Regions from separate parts of the Leifsonia sp. Root1293 genome, predicted to be linked through region 3. Evidence: predicted binding sites of a transcription regulator. Region 3 holds the regulator's gene; each other region holds the start of a gene.
The links. The regulator HspR, encoded in region 3, represses chaperone genes until heat shock. The targets are predictions, from matches to a motif close to AAGTTGAGTCNNNNNGACTCAACTT.
Positions count from the first base shown of each region.

Region 1: a site for HspR is predicted at 1,704-1,728, ahead of ASC59_RS15840 (ATP-dependent Clp protease ATP-binding subunit). Genes of this name have one in related genera too.
Region 2: a site for HspR is predicted at 1,568-1,592, ahead of ASC59_RS10910 (Hsp20/alpha crystallin family protein). Genes of this name have one in related genera too.

Region 1 is NZ_LMEH01000002.1:850,692-853,961, forward strand. Features, by position in the region: gene ASC59_RS15830 (molybdopterin oxidoreductase family protein) at 1-1,113, opposite strand, end outside; gene ASC59_RS15835 (hypothetical protein) at 1,214-1,588, opposite strand; gene ASC59_RS15840 (ATP-dependent Clp protease ATP-binding subunit) at 1,745-3,270, shown strand, end outside.
Region 2 is NZ_LMEH01000001.1:2,296,184-2,299,453, reverse strand. Features, by position in the region: gene ASC59_RS10920 (GH92 family glycosyl hydrolase) at 1-207, opposite strand, end outside; gene ASC59_RS10915 (LacI family DNA-binding transcriptional regulator) at 436-1,473, shown strand; gene ASC59_RS10910 (Hsp20/alpha crystallin family protein) at 1,630-2,073, shown strand; gene ASC59_RS10905 (DUF3072 domain-containing protein) at 2,173-2,472, opposite strand; gene ASC59_RS10900 (alpha/beta fold hydrolase) at 2,654-3,270, shown strand, end outside.
Region 3 is NZ_LMEH01000002.1:117,762-121,031, forward strand. Features, by position in the region: gene ASC59_RS12370 (glycosyltransferase 87 family protein) at 1-352, shown strand, start outside; gene ASC59_RS12375 (class I SAM-dependent methyltransferase) at 324-1,460, opposite strand; gene ASC59_RS12380 (heat shock protein transcriptional repressor HspR) at 1,632-2,051, opposite strand; gene ASC59_RS12385 (DnaJ C-terminal domain-containing protein) at 2,066-3,052, opposite strand; gene ASC59_RS12390 (nucleotide exchange factor GrpE) at 3,078-3,270, opposite strand, start outside.

The DNA.
Region 1 (3,270 bases), 730 kb from region 3:
CCCGATCATGCCGCGCAGCAGATGCAGGTTGTTGACCTGGCATGCGGATGCCGTGGCCTGGGCGGCCTGGTAGAAGCCCTGCAACACCGTGGAGAGGACGCGCGTGCTCGTTCCGAAGATCTCGGCTGCGCGGCGGATGTCGTCCGCGCTCACACCGCAGGTCTCTGCGGCACGTTCCGGAGTCCACTCCGCGACGACGGAGCGCACCTCATCGAGCCCGATCGTGTGCTCGGCGATGAAGGCGTCGTCGACCCAGCCGTGCGTCAGCAGCTCGTTCACGAGGGCGTGCATGAGCGCCAGATTGGTGCCGGGAAGCACGGGCAGGTGAACGTCGGCGCGGCGAGCGACCGGCGTCATCCGCGGGTCGACCACCACGAGCTTCGGTGGGTGCTCGCCGTCGAGTCGATCGAGCACGCGGGCCCAGAGCACCGTCTGCGTCGCCGCCATGTTGTGCCCGAACAGGAACAGGGCGTCGCAGTCGTCGATGTCCTCGTAGCAGCCCGGCTGGCCGTCGGCGCCGAAGGTCTCCTTCAGGGCCGTCGCCGCTGTCGCAGTGCAGAGCCTGGTGTTGCCGTCCATGTGCGGGGTTCCGATGCCGGCCTTGCCGATGACGGCGAGTGCGTAGTACTCCTCGAGGAAGAGCTGGCCGCTGGTGTAGAAGCCGTGCGAGAGCGGGCCCGCGCTCTCCAGCAGCGAACTGCTGCGCTCGACGATGGCCTGCATCGCCTCGTCCCAGCTCGCGGGTTGCAGCTCGCCGTTCCTGCGGATCAGCGGCTGGGTCAGCCGATCCGGATTGTCCATGCCCTGCCAGCTGGCGAGGAGACCTTTCGGTCCGAGCCTGCCCCTGTTGATCGAGTCATCGGCTCGGCCCCGGATGCCGACCATGCGGCCGTCCTTGACGGCGATGTCGCAGCCGCATCCGTTGCTGCACAGCACGCAGGCCGACTGCACCCAGCGGTCGACATCCGCTTCCTCGATCCCCTCGGCGAACTGGGTGTCGACGCGCACGGGCCAGCTCGTCAGGATGTCGTGCGGCGTGCGCCGACCCCAGACGTCCGTCGTGCGGTCGGTCTCTGCTGCACATCGGGCGTGGGCGCGTTCATCGATCCTCATGGCGCGAAGCTACGCTCGCCTCCACACGGCGAGAAGGGGCTTGCATTCGCGGGCTCGTTTCCCTGAGATGGGCGCCCGGTCGCGTGCGAACCCTGTTGCGTCAGCCCAGGGCGACGAGGAGGCTGAGGACAGCGAGCACCGCCACGACCGGTGTCATGGTGAAGCGCTCCGGCCTGCTGCGCGAGATCGCGTTCATCGGGATTCCCAGCACGAAGTAGCCGAACGCCACCCACATGCCGATGGTCGACACCACGTCGGGAACGACATCGACGACGGAGGCGCGATCCAGCGCCAGGATGCCGATCACCGCGTAGATGACGATGGCCACAGCGCTGCCGATGCGCAGCTTCGCGGGGAGTACTCGGTGCTGTCCGCCCCAGGCGAAGCGACCGATGGGCGCACCGAGGATCAAGGCGAGCTGGAACACGGCGAGCGCACCGAGGATGACGCAGAGGGCGATGGCGGCAGCGGGCATGGGGCGATCCTATGGGCGGGCGGGAGATGCCTCGCGCAGGTCCCCGTCCGCGTCGATTCCCGCGTCGCCGAGCAATCTCGAATGATGCGGGAATACCCACGCCCCCTCCGCGTTGAAGTTGAGTGCAAGGCACTCAAGTTTCATCCAGGAGGTCCCGTGCCCGACGATTTCACACCCCAGAACGGCGATTCCGGCAACTCGTTCGACGAGTTCCTGGCCCGCTACCTCGATGGCGAGCGCGCCCGCGCGAACACGCCTCGATCGATCGACCTGAGCCGGTTCCTGACCGCGCGCACGCAGGAGATCCTGCAGCAGGCAGGTCGGTTCGCGCTCGAGCGCGGCCAGAACGAGCTCGACGCACTCCACATCCTGCGCATCATCATCGCGGAGGATGCCGCCAAGGACGCCGTCAGGCGGCTCGGAGTCGACCCATCCGCCATCGCCACGGCCGCCGAGAAGCGGCTGCCGCAGGCGTCGGGTGAGGCATCCGTCAACGCGGCGACCATCACGAACTCGGCCCAGCGCGCCCTGTTCCACGCCTACCAGGTGGCTCGCGCCTCAGGGTCCACCTACATCGAGCCGGAGCACCTGTTCTTCGCGCTCGTGCTCAACCAGGACACGCCCGCCGGCCAGGTGCTGGCGAACGCCGGCGTCACCGCCGATGCCCTCACCCAGGGCATGCGCGAGACCGTCGGAGACGAGACCGGCTTCGACGGCACGGATGCCGAGGGTGGCGCGGCCGCGGAGTCCGACACCCCGATGCTCGACAAGTTCGGCACCGACCTCACCGCCCTCGCCGAGGGTGGGGAGCTCGACCCCGTGATCGGGCGCTCAGACGAGATCGAGCAGACCATCGAGATCCTCAGCCGTCGTACCAAGAACAACCCCGTGCTGGTCGGCGAGGCCGGCGTCGGCAAGACCGCGATCGTCGAGGGTCTCGCCAGCGCGATCGTCGAGGGCAGTGTTCCCGAGCAGCTGCGCGACAAGCGCGTCATCTCCCTCGACCTGCCCGCGATGCTGGCAGGAACCCGCTACCGCGGTGACTTCGAGGAGCGCCTCACCAAGACCATGGACGAGATCGCGGCCCACAAGACCGAGATCATCGTGTTCATCGACGAGGTGCACAGCGTGGTCGGAGCCGGTGGAGCGGGCGAAGGCATGGACGCAGGCAACATCCTGAAGCCCCGCCTCGCGCGTGGAGAGCTGCACCTCATCGGTGCGACCACGCTGAAGGAGTACCGCACCATCGAGAAGGACCCGGCCCTCGAGCGCCGCTTCCAGCCGGTGCGGGTTGGCGAGCCGTCCATCGAGGATGCCGTGCTCATCATGCACGGGCTCAAGCCGGCCTACGAGGAGCACCATGCTGTGAGCTACACGGATGCCGCCCTGCGCGCATCGGTCGAGCTCTCGGCGCGCTACCTCACCGACCGGGTGCTGCCCGACAAGGCGATCGACCTCATCGACCAGGCCGGAGCGCGTCTGCGCCTGCGCCTCGGGGCGAAGGTCGACGTGTCCGCCCTCCAGGCCCGGCTCGCCGAGCTCGAGGCGTCGAAGAACTCGGCCGTGAGCGCTGAGCACTACGAGGAGGCGTCGCGGATCCGCGACGAGATCTCGGCAGTGCAGGTCAAGCTCGACGAGGTCGCCTCTGCTGCCGACTCCGTACGGGCGTCTGCGAGCGCCGT
Region 2 (3,270 bases), on a different contig from region 3:
GTCGGCACCGGATGCTGCTGCCGCTGCGGCGGTAGCCGTGGCCGCTGCGGCCGGCGACGCCACAGCCAGCGGGATGGCTGCGGCCACCAGGGCGCCTGCCAGGAGCGGCGCAGTGATGCGGCGCAGGAGGCCGGGCATCGAGCGCCGAGTTGATGTGGTGGTGGTGGTGATCGCGGCGGTGAGGCTGCGGGTGGTGCGCTCCGGCATGCGGGGCCTTTCGACACTGAAATGGCTGGAATCGGATACGCGAGGGGCATCCCTGCGAAAACCTAGCGAGGAATCGTCGGGTATGTCAACGTTGTCCTACCGATTCGGGGGACAAGAAGGGTCCATTCTTCCGTTCCATCGCGGTTCTCGACGTGCGAATGCGCGGGAATGAGCGCGTTCGTATGTCAACGCTGTCCTATGGCGGATCGTGCCCGCTATCCTGACGGGATGACGTCGACACCCCATCGCTCCCGAGCGACCATGAGCGACGTCGCCGCCGCGTCGGGCGTGAGCCTGAAAACGGTGTCGCGGGTGGTGAACGGCGTCGGCTACGTGAGCGCCGAAACTCTCGAGACCGTGCAGGCGGCGATCGAACAGCTCGGCTTCCGTCGCAATGAGTTCGCGCGACAGTTGCGGCAGGGCACCACAGCCACCATCGGGCTCGTGCTCGAAGACGTGGCTGACCCGTTCTACTCGGTGCTCACGCGCGCCGTCGAAGACGTGGCGCTGGCCCAGGACTACCTGCTGCTGTCGGCGTCATCAGCCGAGGATGCAGCGCGCTCTCGACGCATCATCGAGTCCTTCTCGTCACGTGGCGCCGACGGACTCATCATCGCACCCGCCCGCGGCACCGATCCGGCGTTCCTGCAGGCCGAGCTCGATGCCGGCTGCTCGATGGTCTTCGTCGACAGGCCGGTTCCCGGCATCCGTGCCGACACCGTGCTCGCTGAGAATCGTGGAGGCGCCGCCCGAGGCGCTGCCCATCTCCTCGCCCACGGTCATCGCCGCATCGCATTCTTCGGGGATGCTGCCTCGGTCTACACCGCCACGGAACGCCTCGCCGGCTACCGCGACGCCTTGGCGGCCGCCGACGTCGAGGTCGACGACGAGCTCATCGTGATGGCGGTTCCGCACGCAGACGCGAACGCCGTGGTGATCGACGCGGTGCTCGACCTGGACGACCCGCCCACGGCGATCTTCGCGGGCAACAACCGGTGGAGCGTGCTGCTGCTTCGCCACCTGAGGGCTCGCGGCATCCGTCCCCTTCCGGCATTCCTCGGCTTCGACGATTTCGAGCTCAGCGATGTGCTCGACCCCGGCATCACCGTGATCGCGCAGGACCCGGCCGCCATGGGCCAGCTCGCCGCAGAACTGTTGCTGCGCAGGGTCTCGGGCGACGACCGCCCGACCCAGCACATCCAGCTCGAGACCCGCCTGATCGAGCGAGGCTCCGGGGAGATTCCGGGCCCGTTCAGCGCTCGCTGAGGCGCGCAGAAGCGCGCTGTATCCCGGCGATTTTCACCATTTTCACAGCCATCGGCTGCTTGGCACTCTCCATCGTCGAGTGCTAATATTTTCGTAGTTGAGTCGATGAGGCTCAACTACAGATTCATCGTCGAACACATCCGAGAGGAGCACACCATGGCTATGACCTGGGACCCGTTCCGTGACCTTGACCGCCTCGCAGCGAGCATGCTCGACTCCCGTCAGGGACCCCGGCTGATGCCGATCGACCTGCACCGCGACGGCGACCACTACGTTCTCTCCGCCGACCTGCCCGGCGTCGATCCGGAGTCGATCGACGTCGACATCGACGGCCAGCTGCTCACGGTGCGCGCCGAGCGCACTCTGGGCACCGGGGACGACGTGCAGTGGCTCGCCCACGAGCGCCCCGCTGGTTCGTTCCTCCGCCAGCTCACCATCGGTGATGGCATCGACTCGTCGAACATCAGCGCCCACTACGACAACGGCGTGCTGAGCGTCATCATCCCGGTGTCCGAGCGGGCGAAGCCGCGCAAGGTCTCGGTGCAGTCCAACATGGCTGCATCAGGACACGAGGTGACGGCGTCGAGCAACGCGAGCTGACACGTCGAAAAGAGCACGCGTCGAGAACAGCAGAGAAGAGAAGTGAAGGTCCGCGCCCTGCAGAGGGCGCGGACCTTCTGCGTCGTCAGCCGAGGCCGCCTATTGACCGCGGCCGGTGGCCTGCTGCAGTCTCTCGATCTCGACGGATGCCTGCGCCTTCGTGAGGTCGGTCGGCAGCTCCTCGCCGGCTTCGCGGGCCAGGGTGTCGAGGTAGCTGGCCTGCGCGGCGGTCATCGGCTCGTCGCCGGTCACCCACTCGGCCGGATCCTTGCTGGCCGGATTGGCGTCGTCATCGCCGCGGCCGCCCAGGGTGTCGGCGAGGTCTGAGGAATCCGCGACATCGGGGTCTGTCGCGAGCTGCTCGCTCGAGGTCTGAGCGCTGGGGATCTGATCGCTCATGGTCTGGTCGGTCACGGTCTCTTCGTTCGAGTTCTGGTCGTTCATGAGGCGATGGTAGGCGCCATCGGCGGCGACATCCGAGTAACGGACGACGGGTTGACAACAGCTCGGAGAGTGCGCACGGGATTCCCGCGGGCCGCGCCTCTTGCCGGTGTCGGCGGGTGGTGGTCTTATGGTTCCCATGCAGCACGCAACGTCAGCGGATGGCACACCGATCGCATTCAACACGACCGGGGATGGGCCGCCCGTGCTCATCGTCGGTGGAGCCTTCTCGACGGCGGAGGCCGGTGAGCCACTGGCGGCGGCGCTCGCGTCGGCGGGCTATCAGGGAGTCACGGTCGATCGCCGGGCGCGCGGCGACAGCGGTGACACGACGCCGTACGCGCCCGAGCGAGAAGCCGAAGACCTCGCGGCCGTGATCAGCGCAGTCGGAGGCGAGGCCTCCGTTCTCGGGCACTCGTCCGGAGCGGTGCTCGCACTCTTCGCAGCCGGTCAGGGGGTTCCGATCAGGCACCTGTTCCTGTCGGAGCCGCCGTTCCACTTCGGCGAGGGCGAGCCGGCCGACGACCTGCCGGATCGACTGCAGACGCTGGTCATCGACGGCAGACCGGAGGATGCGGTCACGCTCTTCCAGCTCGAGGGCATCGGGTTGGCCGAGCCGATGGTCGAGCAGATCAAGGCGAGCCCGATGTTCGCAACACTCGTTCCGCTGGCCCAGTCCACGGTCTACGACGCCATCCTCACGGCTGCGGTCTCGACGCCGACCGACGCCATGACCTCGGTGAGTGCCCCGGTCAC
Region 3 (3,270 bases):
GTGGCTCGCGCCCATCGTGGTGGTCGGCATCGCACAGCTCGGACGAGCCTGGAGGGTTCCGGCCGTCCTGCTGACGGTGATCGCCGCTGCCACCACACTGGTGTTCCCGCTGTTCTACCTCGAGCTCATCGATCTGGATCCGTGGGCCGCGTCCGTGCTCGGCGTGCGCAACCTGCTGCTCGTCGTGCTGCTCGGATGGACCGTGAGGGAGCTCTGGCGCATCGGCAGGGCGGGCGGTGTCACTGAGGCCGGTGTCGCTGAAGCCCGTGTCACTGAGCCCCGAGTCGCCAGGCCCCGTCTCGACGCGACCCGAACAGGCAGGGTCACAGGCGGGTCGAGACCGTCACGGTGAACTTGTCGTTGCGCGCCACCTGACGGGTGGGCCCGACGAGGCTGGTGAGCGCCGATCGATAGCCGAGGTGCGTGTTCCAGACCGTCCAGAGCTCGCCCCCGGGCGCCAGCACTCGTCCGGCGTCGGCGAACAGCTTGTGCGCGAGGCCGGTGTGCACTGTGGCGCCGATGTGGAACGGCGGGTTGAGCACGATGAACTCGGCGCTGGCATCGGCCTGCCGGCTGAGCCCGTCGTCGCGCACGACGCTAACGCGGTCGGCGACGCCGTTGGCCTCTGCGGTCTCGCGGGTCGATGCCACGGCAGCCGAGGACTGGTCGGTCGCGATGACACGGATTTCGGGGCGGCGGAGCGCCAGCGCTGTGCCCAGCACCCCCGTGCCGCATCCGAGGTCGATCACGCTCGTGGCATCCGGTGCAGCCTGACCCAGGTGGCCGAGCAGCATCCGCGTTCCCATGTCGACGGATGCCCCGGCGAAGGCGGCAGCGTGGGCCACGATCTCGAGGTCGAGGGCGTCGTCGTGACTGCGGCGCGGCCAGCGGGGCGGCGCCGGCGGGGTGCCCTCGGCGCTCCGGCGGAGCTCCGTGGCGAGCAGCACGCGCGACTTCTGGCGCGCGAGACTCACGTCGACGCGGCCGAAATGGCGCAGCAGCACATCGTTCTGCGCGGGTGTCATGTGCTTGAGGCGACCGCCGGCCACGACGCGCACGTCGGGTTCGGCGAAGCGCGCGATGGCCTCCGCGATCTCGTCGAGGGCGTCGAGGCCGCGCGGCAGCCGCAGCAGCACGATGGAGGCGCCGCTCAGCAGCTGCTCGTCGAGTCCGTGCGCGGAGTAGACGTCGGCGAGGTCGGCGGCGGTCGCGTTGTTGGCCAGAGCCAGTTCGCCCGAGAGGTCATCCTGGTGGGTGCGGATGCCCGTCACCTCGTAGAGCGCCGCGGCACCGAGGGTGAGCGCTCCGTAGTCGTCGCCGATGACCACGACGGATCCGGGTGCTGCGTCGAGCAGCGCCGGGCCGGCCTCGTCGATGATGAGCCTGTCGGCCGCGTCGGAGGCGAACAGGTTCGGCGCCTCGACGTCGGGGAACCGGCGGAGGGACTCGAACTCGAACATGTGCCAAGGCTACGCGCCCGAGCGCTCCCGCTGGTCGAGTAGTGCCCGAGCGGAGCGAGGTCACGTATCGAGACCACCGTTCGGATTCGCGGAGTGATCTCGATACGCCTGCTCGCTTCGCTCGCGGGCTACTCGATCAGCGGGGCCCGCCTGCTCGCTGCGCTCGCGGGACTACTCGCTCTGCTCCAGCGGCCGCCAGACCACGAGTTGGGTGGAGCGCCGCACGCGGGTTCCGGCCTTCAACGAGATGACGTCGCCCTTCGACCCCGCGGCGAACACCCGACGCCCCGGACGCTGGAGCATCTCATCGGCGAGTGCCGCTTCGAGTTCGTGCACCCGTTCGGTGAGGGTGACGACCTGGTTCTCCAGTTCGAGCACCCGCTTGATGCCCTCGAGGCTCACTCCCTCGGCGCTCAGCCGGGCGATCTCGCGCAGCTGGACGACATCGTGCATCGAGTAGCGACGTGACTGGCCCGAGGTGCGCGACGGAGACACCAGTCCGAGCCTGTCGTACTGACGCAGGGTCTGCGGATGCATGCCGGCGAGCTCGGCGGCAACCGAGATGCCGAAGATGGCGCTGTGCTCATTCATCCGCAGACCGCCCGTCAACCCCGGGCTCGCGCCAGCAACTCGTCACGCGGATTCTCCGAGGGGAGAGCGGCGGCGAGAGCTTCGACGGCCTCCTGCGCCTCCTTGGAGAGGTGCGACGGCACGGCGATCTGCACGACGGCGAGAAGGTCGCCCGTGCCCTTCGTCGTGGAGACGCCACGACCCTTCACGCGCAGCACACGGCCGCCGGGGGTTCCCGGAGCCACGCGCAGCTTCACGATGTCCCCACCGAGGGTCGGCACCTCGATCGTGGCGCCGAGGGCGGCCTCCACGAAGGTCACGGGCACCGTCACGCGGAGGTTGAGGCCGTCGCGCTCGAAGACGGGGTGCTTGCGCACGGCGACCGTGAGGATGAGGTCACCGGCCGCCCCGCCGTCGGGCGACGGCTCGCCCTTGCCGCGCAGCCGGATCTTCTGCCCGTCGGAGACACCGGCCGGGATCTTGACCTTGATCTCCCGACCGGCCGATGTCTGCAGGGTGATGGTCTCGCCCGTGACAGCCGTCTGGAAGTCCAGGGTCGTCGACGCCGAGACGTCGCGTCCGGGCGTCGGGCCGCCGAAGCCGCGATACCCGCCGGTCGACTGTCCGAACCGGCCACCCTGACCACCGAACATGCCGCCCAGCAGGTCGTCGAACTGGGTCTGCTGACTGTACTGCTGACCGCGCGCTCCACCGCCGAACATGCCGCCGAAGACGTCCTCGAAGCCACCCTGACCGCCGGCGCCTCCTGCTGTGAAGCGGGCACCGCCGCCCATCGCGCGCACGGCGTCGTACTCCTTGCGCTGCTCGGGGTCGGAGAGCACCGAGTTCGCCTCGCTGATCTCCTTGAACTTCGCCTCCGCCGCAGCGTTCCCCGGGTTGGAATCGGGGTGGTACTTGCGGGCGAGCTTGCGGTAGGTCTTCTTCAGGTCGGCCTGCGTCACATCCTTCGAGACGCCGAGAACCTTGTAGAAGTCCTTGTCGAACCAGTCCTGGCTGGCCATCTGGCTCCCTTCTGAGGTTCTGGGCCTAGGCCGGAACCTTCACGACGACCTTGGCCGCGCGAAGCATGGAGGAACCCAGGTAGTAGCCGGTCTCGACGACGTCGGCGACAGTGTCAGTCTCCACCTCGTCGGTCGGCTGCTGGAAGATCGCCTCGTGGATGTTCGGGTCGAACAGGTCGCCGACGGTTCCGAATGGGGTGAGTCCGAGTCGCTCGACG